DNA from 2 places in the Azospira sp. genome. Region 1 is predicted to be linked to the other one. Evidence: predicted binding sites of a transcription regulator. Region 1 holds the regulator's gene; the other holds the start of a gene.

Region 1 (7,039 bases):
GCCAGGTTCACCGCACCTTCGACGCCGGGCAGACGGTTCAGCACCTTCTCGATGCGGGCCGCGCAGGCGGCGCAGGTCATGCCGGTAAGTTCCAGTTCCACCGTGGCCGGCGGCACGGAAAAACCGGCCTTCTCGATGGCCTCCACCACCCGCTGGGGCGTGGTTTCCTCGCTGTTCAAGGCGACGCTGGCCCGCTCCGCCGCCAGATTGACGCTGGCTTCCACGCCGGGCAGGCGGTTCAGCACTTTCTCGATGCGGGCCGAACAGGCGGCGCAGGTCATGCCGGCAATGGGCAGGTCGAGGCGGGAGGAAGAAGGAGCGGCAGGGGACTGGGACACGGGCAACTCGGCAAGAAACATTAGCAATGGCTAATTATGGGCGCAGGCGCCCTTAGCCGCCAGTAACAGAGGGGCTCAAACCCCATGGTTACAGACCGCCGGCACGGCCAGGGGTTTCTTCGTTGCGCGGGGATGGACGCAGCCCTCCTCCCCGCCCGCTCATGCCGGGGATCAGGCCGGCTGCGCTGGCAGACGGCCTGCCGCCTATTTCACCAGCAGGACGGGCACCGTGGTTTCATGCACCACCCGGGTGGCCACCGAGCCCATGACGGCCCCGGCGATGGCGCTCCAGCCGTGGCTGCCGAGCAGCACCAGGTCGGCCCCCAGTTCAGCGGCCTGATGGGCGATGACGGCCCCCGGCTGGCCCACGTGGATGTGCCGCTGGTAGGCCACCCCGGCGGCCTTGAGCTTGGCCTCGGCCGCCTCCAGGCGTTCCACGCTGTCCTCCCGGTAGTAGCGCTCCAGGGTTTCGTGGCCCAGGTGGCGCTGCACCCGGCCGTCGGGAATGGGCGGATGCACGTAGAGCAGGTGCACCGTCGGCACTTCCCGGTACCAGGAGAGGCGGGAAATCAGGTGATCCACGGCCCGCAGGGAACAAGCGGAACCATCGACCGCCAGCAGGAAATTCAGCATCGTCTGCTCCTCAGCATTTCTAGATGTTATGGGCCAGGCGCCAGGCACCCAGCAGGCCCCACAGGCCGAAGCCGAGCACGCTCAGCCCGGCGATGCCGCGCACCCAGGGGCGCCGCACGAAATCCTTCAGCCGCGCCGCCAGGAGGCCGGCCAGCAGCAGGTTGGGCAGGGTGCCCAGGCCGAAGGCCAGCATCACCGCGCCGCCCCGGGCGGCGCTGCCGCTCACCAGGGCGGTGGTCAGCACACTGTATACCAGACCGCAGGGCAGCCAGCCCCACAGCAAGCCCAGGGGAAAGGCCTGGGCCGGGCTGCGGGCGGGCAGAAAACGTTTGGAAAAGGGCTGCAGACGGCGCCACAGGCCCTGGCCTGCCCGCTCGGTCCACGCCAGGGCCTGGGTGGCGCCAAGCAGATAAAGGCCCAGGGCCACCAGCATCAGGTTGGCCAGCACGTAGAGCACCAGGCGCAGGGACCATTGCTCTCCCAGGTGGGCGCCGGCCGCGCCGACGGCCCCCGCCAGGAGGCCGGCCAGGCCATAGCTGGCGATACGCCCCAGGTTGTAGGCCAGATGCAGGGACCAGCGGCTGCCTCCGGCCTGCCCCAGAGAGAGGGCGCCGACGATGCCGCCGCACATGCCGATGCAGTGGGTGCCGCCGAGAAAGCCGACGAGGAGGACGGAAAGCAGGGTGGGCAGGAAGGAGTCAGCCACGTGGGAGCGCCGTGCGGAAAGTGAAAAAGGCCATGGCCAAAATTATACCGGGCACTGGGGTTTCCCCCAGCGCCCGGCTTTTCCCCCCTGAGGCTTGCCTCAAGTTAAACGCGGTATCCCGTAGCCCGGTCAGATGACCTTGCTGTAACGGGTGCGCTGCCGATCGGCGCGCAGATATTTGTCGAACACCATGGAGATGGCCCGCACCAGGAGACGTCCCGGGGGCAGCACGGTGATCCATTTGTCGTCCACCTTCACCAGCCCGCCCCGCTCCAGTTCCTTCAGGTCCTCCAGTTCGGCGGCGAAGTACTTCTTGAAGTCGATCAGGTGGGCGATTTCGATGGACTCGGTGGAGATTTCGAAATGGCACATCAGGGCCTGGATGATGGAACGGCGCAGCAGGTCGTCGGCGGTCAGCTCGATGCCCCGCAGCACCGGCAGCACGCCGGCGTCCAGGCGGTCGTAGTACTCGTCCAGGGTGCGGTAGTTCTGGCTGTAGGTGGGCCCCACCTTGGCGATGGAGGAAATGCCGAAGGACAGCATGTCGCAGTCCGCATGGGTGGAGTAGCCCTGGAAATTGCGGTGCAGCCGGCCCTGGCGCTGGGCCACGGCCAGCTCGTCGTCCGGCTTGGCGAAGTGGTCCATGCCGATGAAGACGTAGCCGGCATCGGTCAGCTTCTTGATGGCCAGGGAGAGCAGCTGCAGGCGCGTGTCGGCGTTGGGCAGGTCGCTCTCGTTGATGCGCCGCTGGGGCTTGAAGAGGCCCGGCAGGTGGGCATAGTTGTAGATGGAGAGACGCTCCGGGTCCATGGCCAGGACCCGCTCCAGGGTGCGGTTGAAGCCCATCACCGTCTGGTGGGGCAGGCCGTAGATGAGGTCCACGCTGATGGACTTGAAGCCGCTCTTGCGCGCCTGGTCCATCACCGTGAAGGTTTCTTCCTCGGTCTGGATGCGATTGATGGCCTGCTGCACCCGCTCGTCGAAATCCTGGACGCCCAGGCTCATGCGGTTGAAGCCCAGCTCGCCGAGCAGGGCCACGGTGGGCCGGTCCACCTTGCGCGGATCCACTTCGATGGAAATCTCGGCCCCATCCACCAGCTTGAAATGGCGGTGGGTGAGGTCCATCAGCTGGTGCATTTCCTCATGGGAGAGGAAGGTGGGCGTGCCGCCGCCCCAGTGCAGCTGGGAGACTTCCCGATCCCCGTCCAGCAGGTACTCGGCCTGCAGGGCCATCTCCTTGCCCAGGTACTTGATGTACTTGGCGCTGCGGCCGTGATCCTTGGTGATGATCTTGTTACAGGCGCAGTAGTAGCAGATGGTGTTACAGAAGGGGATGTGGAAGTATAATGACAGCGGTCGGCTGATACCGCCGATGTTGCGTTTGCCCAACCACAGCTTCAGGGCCTCGGCATCGAAGGCTTCGACAAAACGGTCAGCCGTCGGATAGGACGTGTAGCGCGGTCCATTGACGTCGAAGCGGCGGATGATCTGGGGATCGAAAACCAGGTTGTTGGCGGTAAATGTCATTGAAAAACAGTCGTTGCAGAACCACACATTAGGTGCGGCTTATTATCGTGGTGCAGGAACTGGGGCACGTTGACCTGGATCAAAGGCTTCCAAAGGGCCTTCCGGCGCAGGTTACCACCATCCGAACGCCCTTGGCCCAGCGAGGAACAGCATGCCGTTGAAGAAGACCAGCGCCCAAGAAATTACCCTGTCGGTCATCAAGACCGCCTGCTCGAACTGTAACCTGCAAGAACTGTGTCTTCCCTACGGTCTCAACGAGACCGAGATGTCCAAGCTGGACGAACTGGTCAGCACCCGCCGCAAGATCAAGCGCGGCGACCACCTGTACCGGGCCGGGGAGGCCTTCGAATCCATCTACGCCATCCGCGCCGGTTTCTTCAAGACCGACGTGCTGCTGGAAGACGGCCGCGACCAGGTCACCGGCTTCCAGATGGCCGGCGAGCTGCTGGGCCTGGACGGCATCAGCACCGAACACCATTCCTGTAACGCGGTGGCCCTGGAAGACAGCGAAGTCTGCATCATCCCCTTCCCCCGCCTGGAAGGCCTGTCCCGGGAGATCGTGGCCCTGCAGCACCACTTCCACAAGGTGATGAGCCGGGAGATCGTGCGCGACCACGGGGTCATGATGCTGCTCGGCACCATGCGGGCGGAAGAACGGCTGGCCGCCTTCCTCCTCAATCTCTCCCAGCGCTTCACCGCCCGCGGCTATTCCCACGCCGAGTTCTACCTGCGCATGACCCGGGAAGAAATCGGCAGCTACCTGGGCCTCAAGCTGGAAACCGTTTCCCGCGCCTTCTCCCGCTTCCAGGAAGAAGGTCTGATCGCCGTGCAGCAAAAGCACATCCGCATCCTGGACATCCCGGGCCTGAAAAAGCTGATGACCCACCAGTCGGCCTGATCCCGGGCAAGCGTCAAACAAAAAAGCGGCTCCGCGGAGCCGCTTTTTTTATTGCCCGGATTATTGCCCGGGCTTAGTCCAGGAGTGCCGGCAGTCCTACTGTTCCCCTTCCGGAAACACCGCCCCCCGCCGTGCCGCCATGCTGCGGCCGACGGCGGCCGCCTGCTCGGGGGACAGCAGGCGCCGCCCCAGGGGCAGCAGCTCCCGGGTTTCCAGATCGATGTGTCCCAGATAAAGCTCGGCCAGCCCTTCCACCATGGCCGCCGGCAGGGCCTCGCTGCATTCCCCCGGCTGGGCCGCGACGATGGCCTGCAGGCGGGCCAGCACCTCGTCCCGGGCCCGGTCCATGCGCCGGTGATCGGCCAGGATGCGCTCGATGAGGGCCTCCACCTGAGCCGCCACCGCCGCTTCCCGGGCCACCGCCTGGCTCGCCCGCAGGGCGGGAAAGAGGTCATCCTCCTCGTCCGCATGGTGATGGGGAGCGGCCACGGAGAAATAGCGCAGCACGCCCTGGGCCGCCTCCCGGGCAGCCTGGTCGGCACCGTGCCGGGGCAGGTGCTGCACCAGGCGACGCAGGGTCTCGATCTGGGCCTGGATGCGACCGTGACAGGCATCCAGCATTTCCAGGGGTTCGTCGAAACTGGGGGCGGCGGCGCCCAACAGGCTGTGGCTCATGCAATTCCTTTCACAGACCGGCGAAGAAGCCGGCGGGATGACGCGTCAGGGCAACGGAAACGATATAGGCGAAACACGACAGGGCCATGACGAAAAAGATGCCCCGCACCGCCTTGCTGCGCCCCCGCTTGAGGGCCACGCTGCCACAGCCGATGTAGGCCAGCAGGGCCAGCACCTTGGCCGTCAGCCAGCCCTGGACGAAGGGATACTGGCCGGAGAGAAAGGCCAGGGCCAGGGCGCTGCCGAGCAGCAGGGTATCCACCACATGGGGCGCCACCCGCGGCAGGCGCCCCTGCAGTCGAGGCGACTCCTGCAGCATCCAGAATCCGCGCAGGAGGAATCCGAGGCCGGAGAGGACGACGCAGGTGATGTGCAGATGCTTGAGGGCCAGGTACATGGGATGGCTCCGCGATCCGTCAGCCGGGCTGGCCGTCGGGCCGGGGCCGCAGGTACATGGCGCCGTGGCGCCGCACCCACAGGGCGAACACCAGCAGCCAGGCCAGGCTGGCCAGCCACTGCAGGTTGAAGGGGCCGGACAGGGGCAGGAACTCGCCGGCGATGCGCAGCAGGGGCACGCTCTGGAACAGCCAGAACAGGGGCCAGGTGGTCTGATCCCCGGCGTTGATGGGCCGGCCCGAATGCCCCAGGGTGACCCGGGTGACCATGCCCAGCAGCATGGAAACAAAATAGCCGATGCTGATGGCGTGCAGGGGCGCCAGGCCGCCGAAGCTGCCGCCCAGCGCCAGGGCCAGCCCCTGGCAGGCATAGAGCACCAGCCCCAGGCCCAGCCAGACGGTGGCGCCGTGGATCATGGCCAGCATGGGCACCGCCAGGCTGCGCCGAAGCTGCCACTTCCAGGAGAAATGGATGACCACGGCGGCGGCAACGGCGTCCGGCAGCCACAGGGCTCCGTGCCAGCCGACCAGGGCCAGCAGGGCGTGGCCAAGGAAACAGGCCAGCACCAGCCACAGCAGGGGCATGGGTCGGTAGATGGTGTAGTTCTTCAGCACCGCTGCAGTGAAGAAGGGCAGCATGCGATGGCTGACGATGAAGAACACCGGCAGCAGGCAGCCCCACAGCCCCAGCTCGATGCCGGCCCGCACCCCGTCGCCGGCCATGGCTGCCAGGCCCCAGGCATAGGCCCAGAGGGCGACCAGGCCCAGCCCCAGGGCGGCCAGCAGCGCGTAGGCGTGGGAACGGTCCGGTGCGAAGCCCCGGGGCTGGGGCCAGGTCACGGCCCGGGCCAGGGCGACCAAGCCCCACAGCCAGCCGAGGGACGCCACCACCAGGCCGGACACGGCCAGGGGCGCCGCCAGCAGGCCGCCCCAGAAGAGCAGCCAGCCGCCTGCCAGCAGAGCGAAGGCCGGCAGGTACTGGCCCCGCGTCAGGGCCGGGGCGCTCACCCACTTGGGCAGGGCCGTCATGAGAAAGCCGAAGATGAAGGGGGGGAACAGGCCGAACAGCATCAGGGCCCCATGCAGCCAGATGCCGGGCAGGGCCCAGGCCGGAGCCCCATAGAGTCCGGCATAGCGGCCGCCCAGGTCCGCCGCCCAGAACAGCACCGCCAGCAGGCTCTGCAGGGCGCCGAGGGCGAACATGACCCGGTGGGGGGCGCTGAAAAAGGCCTTGAACATGGAATCTCCGAAAAATCAGGCAGCCGTGGCGAGTTGCTCGCCGATATGCCGCAGGTGCCGCCGATAGACCTGCAGGCAGCGCCAGAGGTTCACCAGCAACCACAGGTTGGACAGCAGCAGGGCCAGTCCGGCCGGCCAGGCGAACCAGGCGGGGCGGACCACGGCGGCCAGCAGCAGGGCCAGGGAAGCGGCATGGGCCGCCATCTGCCGCGCCATGGCGCTCTCGGCCAGGATGCGCTTCATGTTCGGCGCCAGCACCCGGCCCTGGCCCGCGTTCTGCAGATGCAGCCAGATGAGGAAGGGCACGATCTTGTACAGCATGCCGGTGATCACCGACATGAACCCGCCCACCAGCAGGAGCATGCCCAGCAGCAGGGGCAGCCCGGGCCACAGGCCCAGGGCCGGCCACAGCTGCCCCACCGCCCACAGGGCCGCCCCGCCGACGGCGCAGGCCAGCCCCAGCCGCCAGTAGCGCTGGGTGGCATCGAGCCTGGCCCGCTTGCTGCGCACCAGCAACCACAGGGTCGCCAGGGCAAAGGTGCCGCAACCGGCCGCCACCAGGGCCGCCAGGAGGGGGGCGCCGCCCCAGCCGGCCGCCTCGGCGCCGCTCCACAGGGCCAGCAGCAGG
Region 2 (7,039 bases), on a different contig from region 1:
ACGGCGGACGGTTCCTGGTACTTCCAGCTGCTGCGGGAGGGCAAGGACGTCAGCCAGATTCGCGACCACCTCATGTTCGGCCAGAGCAACCTGGGGGACACGGGCCACCAGGGCCACAACAAGGCCGCCGCCATGGCCGACAGCGCCGAGGTGTGCGGCTGCAACGGCGTCACCAAGGGCGTCATCGTCAAGGCCATCAAGGAGAAGGGGCTGTTCACCCTGGACGAGGTGCGCAAGCACACCAAGGCTTCCGCCTCCTGCGGTTCCTGCACCGGCCTGGTGGAGCAGATCCTGGCTTCCACCGTGGGTGGCGCCTACCAGGCCGCCAGCAGCGCCGAGAAGCCCATGTGCGGCTGCACCGAGCACAGCCACGGGGCCGTGCGCCAGGCCATCCGGGAGCGGCACCTGACCTCCATTCCGGCGGTGATCGAAGCCCTGGCCTGGAAGAATCCCAACGGTTGCGAGAAGTGCCGCCCGGCCCTCAACTACTACCTCATCTCCACCTTCCCCCACGAGGCCATGGACGATCCGCAAAGCCGCTTCATCAACGAGCGGGCCCACGCCAACATCCAGAAGGACGGCACCTATTCGGTGGTGCCGCGCATGTGGGGCGGCGTCACCACGCCCAACGAACTGCGGGCCATCGCCGACGTGGCGGACAAGTACCAGGTGCCCATGGTCAAGGTCACCGGCGGCCAGCGCATCGACCTCCTGGGGGTGAAGAAGGAGGACCTGCCTCACATGTGGGCCGACCTGGCCCAGGCCGGCATGGTCTCCGGCCACGCCTACGGCAAGTCCATCCGCACCGTGAAGACCTGCGTCGGCAGCCAGTTCTGCCGCTTCGGCACCCAGGACTCCACCGGCATGGGCATCGAGCTGGAGAAGATGCTGTTCGACATGTGGAGCCCCCACAAGGTGAAGCTGGCCGTCTCCGGCTGCCCGCGCAACTGCGCCGAATCCGGCATCAAGGACGTGGGCATCATCGCCGTCGATTCGGGCTGGGAAATCCACGTCGCCGGCAACGGCGGCATCAAGACCGAGGCGGCCCAGTTCCTGTGCAAGGTGGCCACCGCCGAAGAGGTCAAGGAATACTCCGGCGCCTTCCTCCAGCTCTACCGGGAGGAGGGCTTCTACCTGGAGCGCACCGTGCATTACGTGCAGCGGGTGGGCCTGGACCACGTCAAGCGCCTGGTGGTGGAGGACGAGGACAACCGCAAGGCCCTGCACGCCCGCCTGCTCGATTCCCTCAAGGATGCCGCCGATCCCTGGGCCGAGCACCAGGAAGCCCCGGCCCGGCGTGAATTCGAGCCCCTGGCCTTCTAAGCCGGCAGGCCGGCACGATTCTCTCGGTGTTCTCTGTGCCCTCTGTGGCAAAACGGTTTTAAGGAACGAAAAATGAGCCAATGGAAAAACCTCTGCGCCCTGGAAGACATCCCCCTGCTGGGTTCCCGGGTGGTGCAGCACCCGGGCGGCGATATTGCCGTGTTCCGCACCGACGGCGATGCCGTCTTCGCCCTCCACGACAAGTGCCCCCACAAGGGTGGGCCCCTCTCCCAGGGCATCGTGCACGGCCAGCGGGTGACCTGCCCCCTGCACAGCTGGAACATCGAGCTGGCCAGCGGCGAGGCGGTGGCGCCGGACCAGGGCTGTACCGCCCGCTTCCAGGTGAAGGTGGAAGACGGCCGGGTCTGGCTCCAGGCCTGACGGGGAAACGGCCATGCCCGGAGAGGCAGAAGGGACGGGCCTGACGGCCATGCCATGGCGGAGAAGTCCGTCCCTGCTGCCTCCTGGCGATGGCATGGAACCAATGGCCGTTCCGGCGGCCGAAGCAGGGGACGTCGCGGCCTTTGCCGGCTGCGGCAAAAGGCGATATCGATCAATTCCCTCGCCCCTTGCCTTCACCCATAATCCAGACATGACCCAAACTGCCCTCATCCTTTTCGGCCACGGTGCCCGGGACCCCCAGTGGGCCGAGCCCATGCAGCGCGTGAAGCGCGCCATCCAGGCGCGGGAGCCCCAGCGCCGCGTCGCCCTGGCCTTCCTCGAATTCATGGAGCCAACCCTGGAACAGTGCGTCGCCCAGTTGGCCGACGAGGGCGTCACCAGCATCCGCCTGGCGCCCATGTTCATGGCCCAGAGCGGCCACCTGAAGCGGGATCTGCCCCTGCAGGTAGAAGCCGCGGCACGCCAGCATCCCCAGCTCAGCATCCACATCGCCGGCGCCATCGGCGAAGCTCCGGGCGTGATCGACGCCATGGCCGAGCACATCCTGGCCCTCGACTAGGTCTTTTCAGGAATCCACCTACCCATGCTGCGCGTTCTCGTCATCGATGAATCCCAGAGCCGGGCCGCCGACATCTGCGCCGGCCTGGTCAAGGCCGGCCACCAGGTGGCGGCCGTGCTGGCCTCGTCCCTAGACCTGGCGGGAAGGGTGGAGGAACTGAAGCCCGACGTCATCCTCATCGAAACCGACAGCCCCAGCCGGGACACCCTGGAACACCTTTCCGCCATGAACCGGGACATGCCCCGGCCGGTGATCATCTTCGCCAACGACGACGATTCGGGCCTGATCCGGGAGGCCATGAAGGCCGGCGTCTCCTCCTACGTGGTGGATGGCCTGGACCCGGCCCGCATCAAGCCCATCGTCGAGGTGGCCCGGGCCCGCTTCGAGGAAACCCTGGCCCTGCGCCGGGAACTGGCGGAAACCACGCAGAAGCTGTCCGACCGCAAGATCATCGAGCGGGCCAAGGGCCTGCTCATGAAGACCCGCAAGATGGAAGAGGAAGAGGCCTACCACGCCCTGCGCCGCCTGGCCATGGACCGGGGCCAGAGCATCTCCCGGGTCTCCCGGGACGTCATCGAGATGGCCAAGGTCCTGCTCTGAAGGCCGGGCCGCCGGCCCATCCCTGGCTTTGACCCGGGTGATGTTGGGTTTGATTTGCATCCTGGCCCCGGTTCCCCGTCCGGCGCCATACTGTCTCCCATCACCCTTTCCGGGAGTCCGCCATGAAACGCCATCCCGCCCTGTTGCAGTTGTCCCGCGAACACCACACCGCCCTCAAGCTGTCCCTGGATTGCCGCAAGGCCGTGCTGGCGGCCGACCAGGCGGCCATGAACGCCCTGGCGGGCCAGATGTCGAGCCTCTTCGCCGCCGAGCTGGAACCCCACTTCCAGCGCGAGGAAGAGGAATTGCTGCCCTGGCTGGAAGCCGCCGGCGAGCACCAGCTGGTGGCCCGCACCCTGGCCGAGCACGCCCAGCTGCGGGGCCTGGCCGAGCGCATCGGCCGGGGCGACCGGGGCGCCCTGGAAGCCTTCGCCACAGCCCTGAGCGATCACGTGCGTTTCGAGGAACGGGAGTTGTTCGAGAAGGCCCAGGAATATCCGGCCTTCGCCGTCGGCTGAGGTTGTGCCGGGACGCGGCCCCGGCAGGGGCGATGGCGCCCTGGTCTAGTGGATCAGGACCAGGGCCAGGATGACGGTCCACGCCGGCAGGGCGCAGACCATGATGACGCCGCAGAAGAGGGTGGCCAGGCAGTCGTCCTCCACCGCCAGCAGGCGGCGGATGCAGCGGTACATGGCGTAGCTGGAAAGGGCCAGGGCGACCATGCCGGTGATGAGGATGAAAATCAGGCTGGGCACGGCCAGGGCCAGGGAGGCCAGCCATAGGGGAATGGTGCTGAGGGTCACCACCAGGAAGGCCTGGCGCCGGTTCATCGGCACCTGGAAGAAGCGCCCGGCCAGGTGGGCGACGCCCGCCAGCAGGGGCACCATCAGCAGTTCCCAGGCCAGGATGAGCAGCAGGCGTTCCCAGCTGGGGGCAATGAAGCCGGCGATGATGCGGTTGCCGTAGGCGTTGCCGGCGAAGTTGGCCATCACCGGCAGCAGCAGGGAGAGGGGCAGGGCGATGAGGAGAAAACTGACGGCGGCGGAGGGCAGATGCTCCACGTCGTCCCAAAGGATGTCGTGGTTTTCCTGCGTGCCTGCACTGCCCATCATCCAGCCCGACAGTAAACGCGGGGCTTCCATGGGCTGTTGCTGGATATCCATGTTTCCCTCCCGCTCCCGATACGTGCGGGAGCATTATTTTGTGTTGCATGCCATCAACAACCCGATAATCATAAGAACATCGGATGCCAGTGTCTTTAGGCGTTTGGTCATAGATGGGGTCGGCGCTTTCGCCGTTCCCCTTTCCTCTCCCGCCGTCGCTCCCCATTCCGCTGTCCTTCCTCCGCTGTCGCTGCAACCGCCGGCCCGGGTTCCCCCTTCTTGTGCGGCGGTCACGCCATGGCGCACCGCAGCAGTGCGCTCCGGTGCCGCGGATGGATTTTTTCAGGGTGGTGGGAATGTGGCTATCTATATGAAGTAACGGTGAATTCCAGATATTTTTGCTGCCTGGCACGGTGGTTGCTGAACTAGGTCGTAAGTCGGACCAATGGCGGTTCGAGCAACGCCGGGCAGCGCAGTGAAGCCCTGACCGGCAAACGGACAAAGGCGTCCATCCGCGTGTTCTCTCTCCTCTCACGCGGGTGTGACGCCTTTTCTTTTTTCTGAGGTCAAGGAGCATGGAATGTCCAAGCAAAAGCAATTCGAGGCACCCGATGCCGTGGCGGCGGAACGCCGCGAGTTCGTCAAATCCGCCGGCCTCCTGGGCTTGGGAGCAGCGCTCATGGGCCTGACTCCCGGTCTGCGTGCCGCCGCCTTTGCCGCCGGTTCCGACGCACCGGAAAAGACCGAGGTGAAGATCGGCTTCATTCCCCTGACCGACTGCGCCTCCGTGGTCATGGCCGCGGCCAAGGGCTTCGACAAGAAGTACGGCATCAAGATCGTGCCCACCAAGGAGGCCTCCTGGGCCGCCGTGCGCGACAAGCTGGTGAATGGGGAACTGGATGCGGCCCACGTGCTGTACGGCCTCATCTACGGCGTGCACCTGGGCATCGGCGGGCCGAAGAAGGACATGGCCAGCCTCATGACCCTCAACAACAACGGCCAGGGCATCACCCTCTCCAGCCAGCTGAAGGACAAGGGCGTCACCGACGGCGCCGCCCTGAAGAAGCTGATCAGCAGCGAGAAGCGGGAATTCACCTTTGCCCAGACCTTCCCCACGGGCACCCATGCCATGTGGCTCTACTACTGGCTGGCGGCCCACGACATCAACCCCATGAAGGACGTCAAGACCATCACCGTGCCGCCCCCCCAGATGGTGGCCAACATGCGGGTGGGCAATATGGACGGCTACTGTGTCGGCGAGCCCTGGAACGCCCGGGCCATCATCGACAAGGTGGGCTTCACCGCCGCCACCACCCAGGACATCTGGACCGACCATCCGGAAAAGGTGCTGGGCACCACCGCCGACTGGGCGGCCAAGCACCCGAAGACCGCCGTGGCCGTCACCGCCGCCATCCTGGAGGCTTCCCGCTGGATCGACGCCTCCCTGGCCAATCGCCGGGAGACGGCCGAGACCATCGCCGCCAAGGCCTACGTCAATACGGATGTGGACGTGATCCTGGACCGCATGCTGGGCCGCTACAGCAACGGCATCGGCAAGACCTGGGACGACAAGAACCACATGAAGTTCTTCAACGACGGCCAGGTAAATTTCCCCTACCTCTCCGACGGCATGTGGTTCCTCACCCAGCACCGCCGCTGGGGCCTGCTCAAGGACGATCCGGACTACCTGGGCGTGGCCAAGGCCATCAACCAGGTGGGCCTGTACCGCCAGGCGGCGGAGAAGGCCGGGGTGGCCGTGCCCAAGAGCGACCTGCGTTCCTCCAAGCTGATCGACGGCGTGGTGTGGGACGGCAAGGACCCGAAGAAATACGCCGCCAGTTTCAAGGTGCGCGCCTAAAAGCAACCGGCGGCCGTCCCGGCGGGGCCGGGGGCCGCCTCCATCCGTGCATGGGGGAATGATCATGACGACGATGACTTTGATTCAGGGCAACACCGCGCTGGCGGCCAGCCCGACGAACGATGCAACAGACCAGGGAGCAGCCGCCATGGCCATGAATGACAGCAGTGTGGGGAGCGGCCCGGCCGCCTCCGTGACGGCGGCCCCGGTGCCGCCATCGGCGCAGGAGCCGGCCCGGGCTGCCGCCGGCCGGCGCAGCAACGAGGCCCTGGTGGGTGTGCTCAAGGTGGTGCTGCCGCCCCTGATCGGCCTGGCCGTCTTCGTCGGCCTCTGGTACCTGGTCTCCATGACCAGCCCCCAGCTGCCCGGGCCGGCCAAGACCTGGGCCTCGGCGGTGCAGCTCTTTGCCGATCCCTTCTACCAGAACGGTCCCAACGACATGGGTATCGGCTGGAACATCCTCAACTCCCTGCAGCGTGTCGGCATCGGCTTCGGCATGGCCGCCCTGATCGGCATTCCCGCCGGCTTCCTGCTGGGGCGCTTCGATTTCCTCAACCGCATGATGTCGCCCATCATCAGCCTGCTGCGGCCCGTCTCGCCCCTGGCCTGGCTGCCCATCGGCCTGCTGGTGTTCAAGGCGGCCAACCCGGCGGCCATCTGGGTCATCTTCATCTCCTCCATCTGGCCCATGATCATCAACACCGCCGTGGGCGTGCAGCGCATTCCCAAGGACTACCTGAACGTGGCCCGGGTGCTGGACCTGCCGGAGTGGAAGGTGTTCACCAAGATCCTCTTTCCCGCCGTGCTGCCCTACATGCTCACCGGGGTGCGCCTTTCCATCGGCGTCGCCTGGCTGGTGATCGTCGCCGCGGAAATGCTCACCGGTGGCGTCGGCCTGGGCTTCTGGGTGTGGGACGAGTGGAACAACCTCAACGTCGAACACATCATCATCGCCATCTTTGTCGTCGGCCTGGTGGGGCTCCTGCTGGAGCAGGCCCTGGTGCTGCTGGCCAACCGCTTCAGCTACGAGGAGAAGTAAGCATGGAAAAATTCGTCCAGATCGAAGCCGTCGGCCAGACCTTCGATACCAAGAAAGGCAAGTTCGTCGCCCTGCGCGACGTGGATCTGTCCATCCGCCAGGGGGAGTTCATCGCCCTCATCGGCCACTCCGGCTGCGGCAAGTCCACGCTGCTC

Evidence for each region. Region 1 encodes FNR, which switches genes on or off when oxygen is low (the NO sensors DNR and NnrR bind a similar motif). Its sites were predicted from a motif close to TTGANCTAGNTCAA; they were not measured.
Region 2: the regulator FNR is predicted to act here: its motif matches at 2,913-2,926, upstream of OEL49_RS03560 (hemerythrin domain-containing protein).

What each region holds. Positions count from the first base shown of each region.
Region 1 is NZ_JAOTRW010000004.1:134,366-141,404, forward strand. Features, by position in the region: gene OEL49_RS06485 (heavy metal translocating P-type ATPase) at 1-359, opposite strand, end outside; gene OEL49_RS06490 (universal stress protein) at 543-971, opposite strand; gene OEL49_RS06495 (sulfite exporter TauE/SafE family protein) at 991-1,677, opposite strand; gene hemN (oxygen-independent coproporphyrinogen III oxidase) at 1,807-3,204, opposite strand; gene fnr (fumarate/nitrate reduction transcriptional regulator Fnr) at 3,356-4,102, shown strand; gene OEL49_RS06510 (hemerythrin domain-containing protein) at 4,199-4,777, opposite strand; gene OEL49_RS06515 (SirB2 family protein) at 4,788-5,174, opposite strand; gene OEL49_RS06520 (NnrS family protein) at 5,194-6,411, opposite strand; gene OEL49_RS06525 (hypothetical protein) at 6,427-7,039, opposite strand, start outside.
Region 2 is NZ_JAOTRW010000003.1:18,820-25,858, forward strand. Features, by position in the region: gene nirB (nitrite reductase large subunit NirB) at 1-1,323, shown strand, start outside; gene nirD (nitrite reductase small subunit NirD) at 1,396-1,704, shown strand; gene OEL49_RS03550 (sirohydrochlorin chelatase) at 1,916-2,284, shown strand; gene OEL49_RS03555 (ANTAR domain-containing response regulator) at 2,309-2,884, shown strand; gene OEL49_RS03560 (hemerythrin domain-containing protein) at 3,007-3,402, shown strand; gene OEL49_RS03565 (YIP1 family protein) at 3,448-4,047, opposite strand; gene OEL49_RS03570 (CmpA/NrtA family ABC transporter substrate-binding protein) at 4,568-5,845, shown strand; gene ntrB (nitrate ABC transporter permease) at 5,994-6,884, shown strand; gene OEL49_RS03580 (ABC transporter ATP-binding protein) at 6,887-7,039, shown strand, end outside.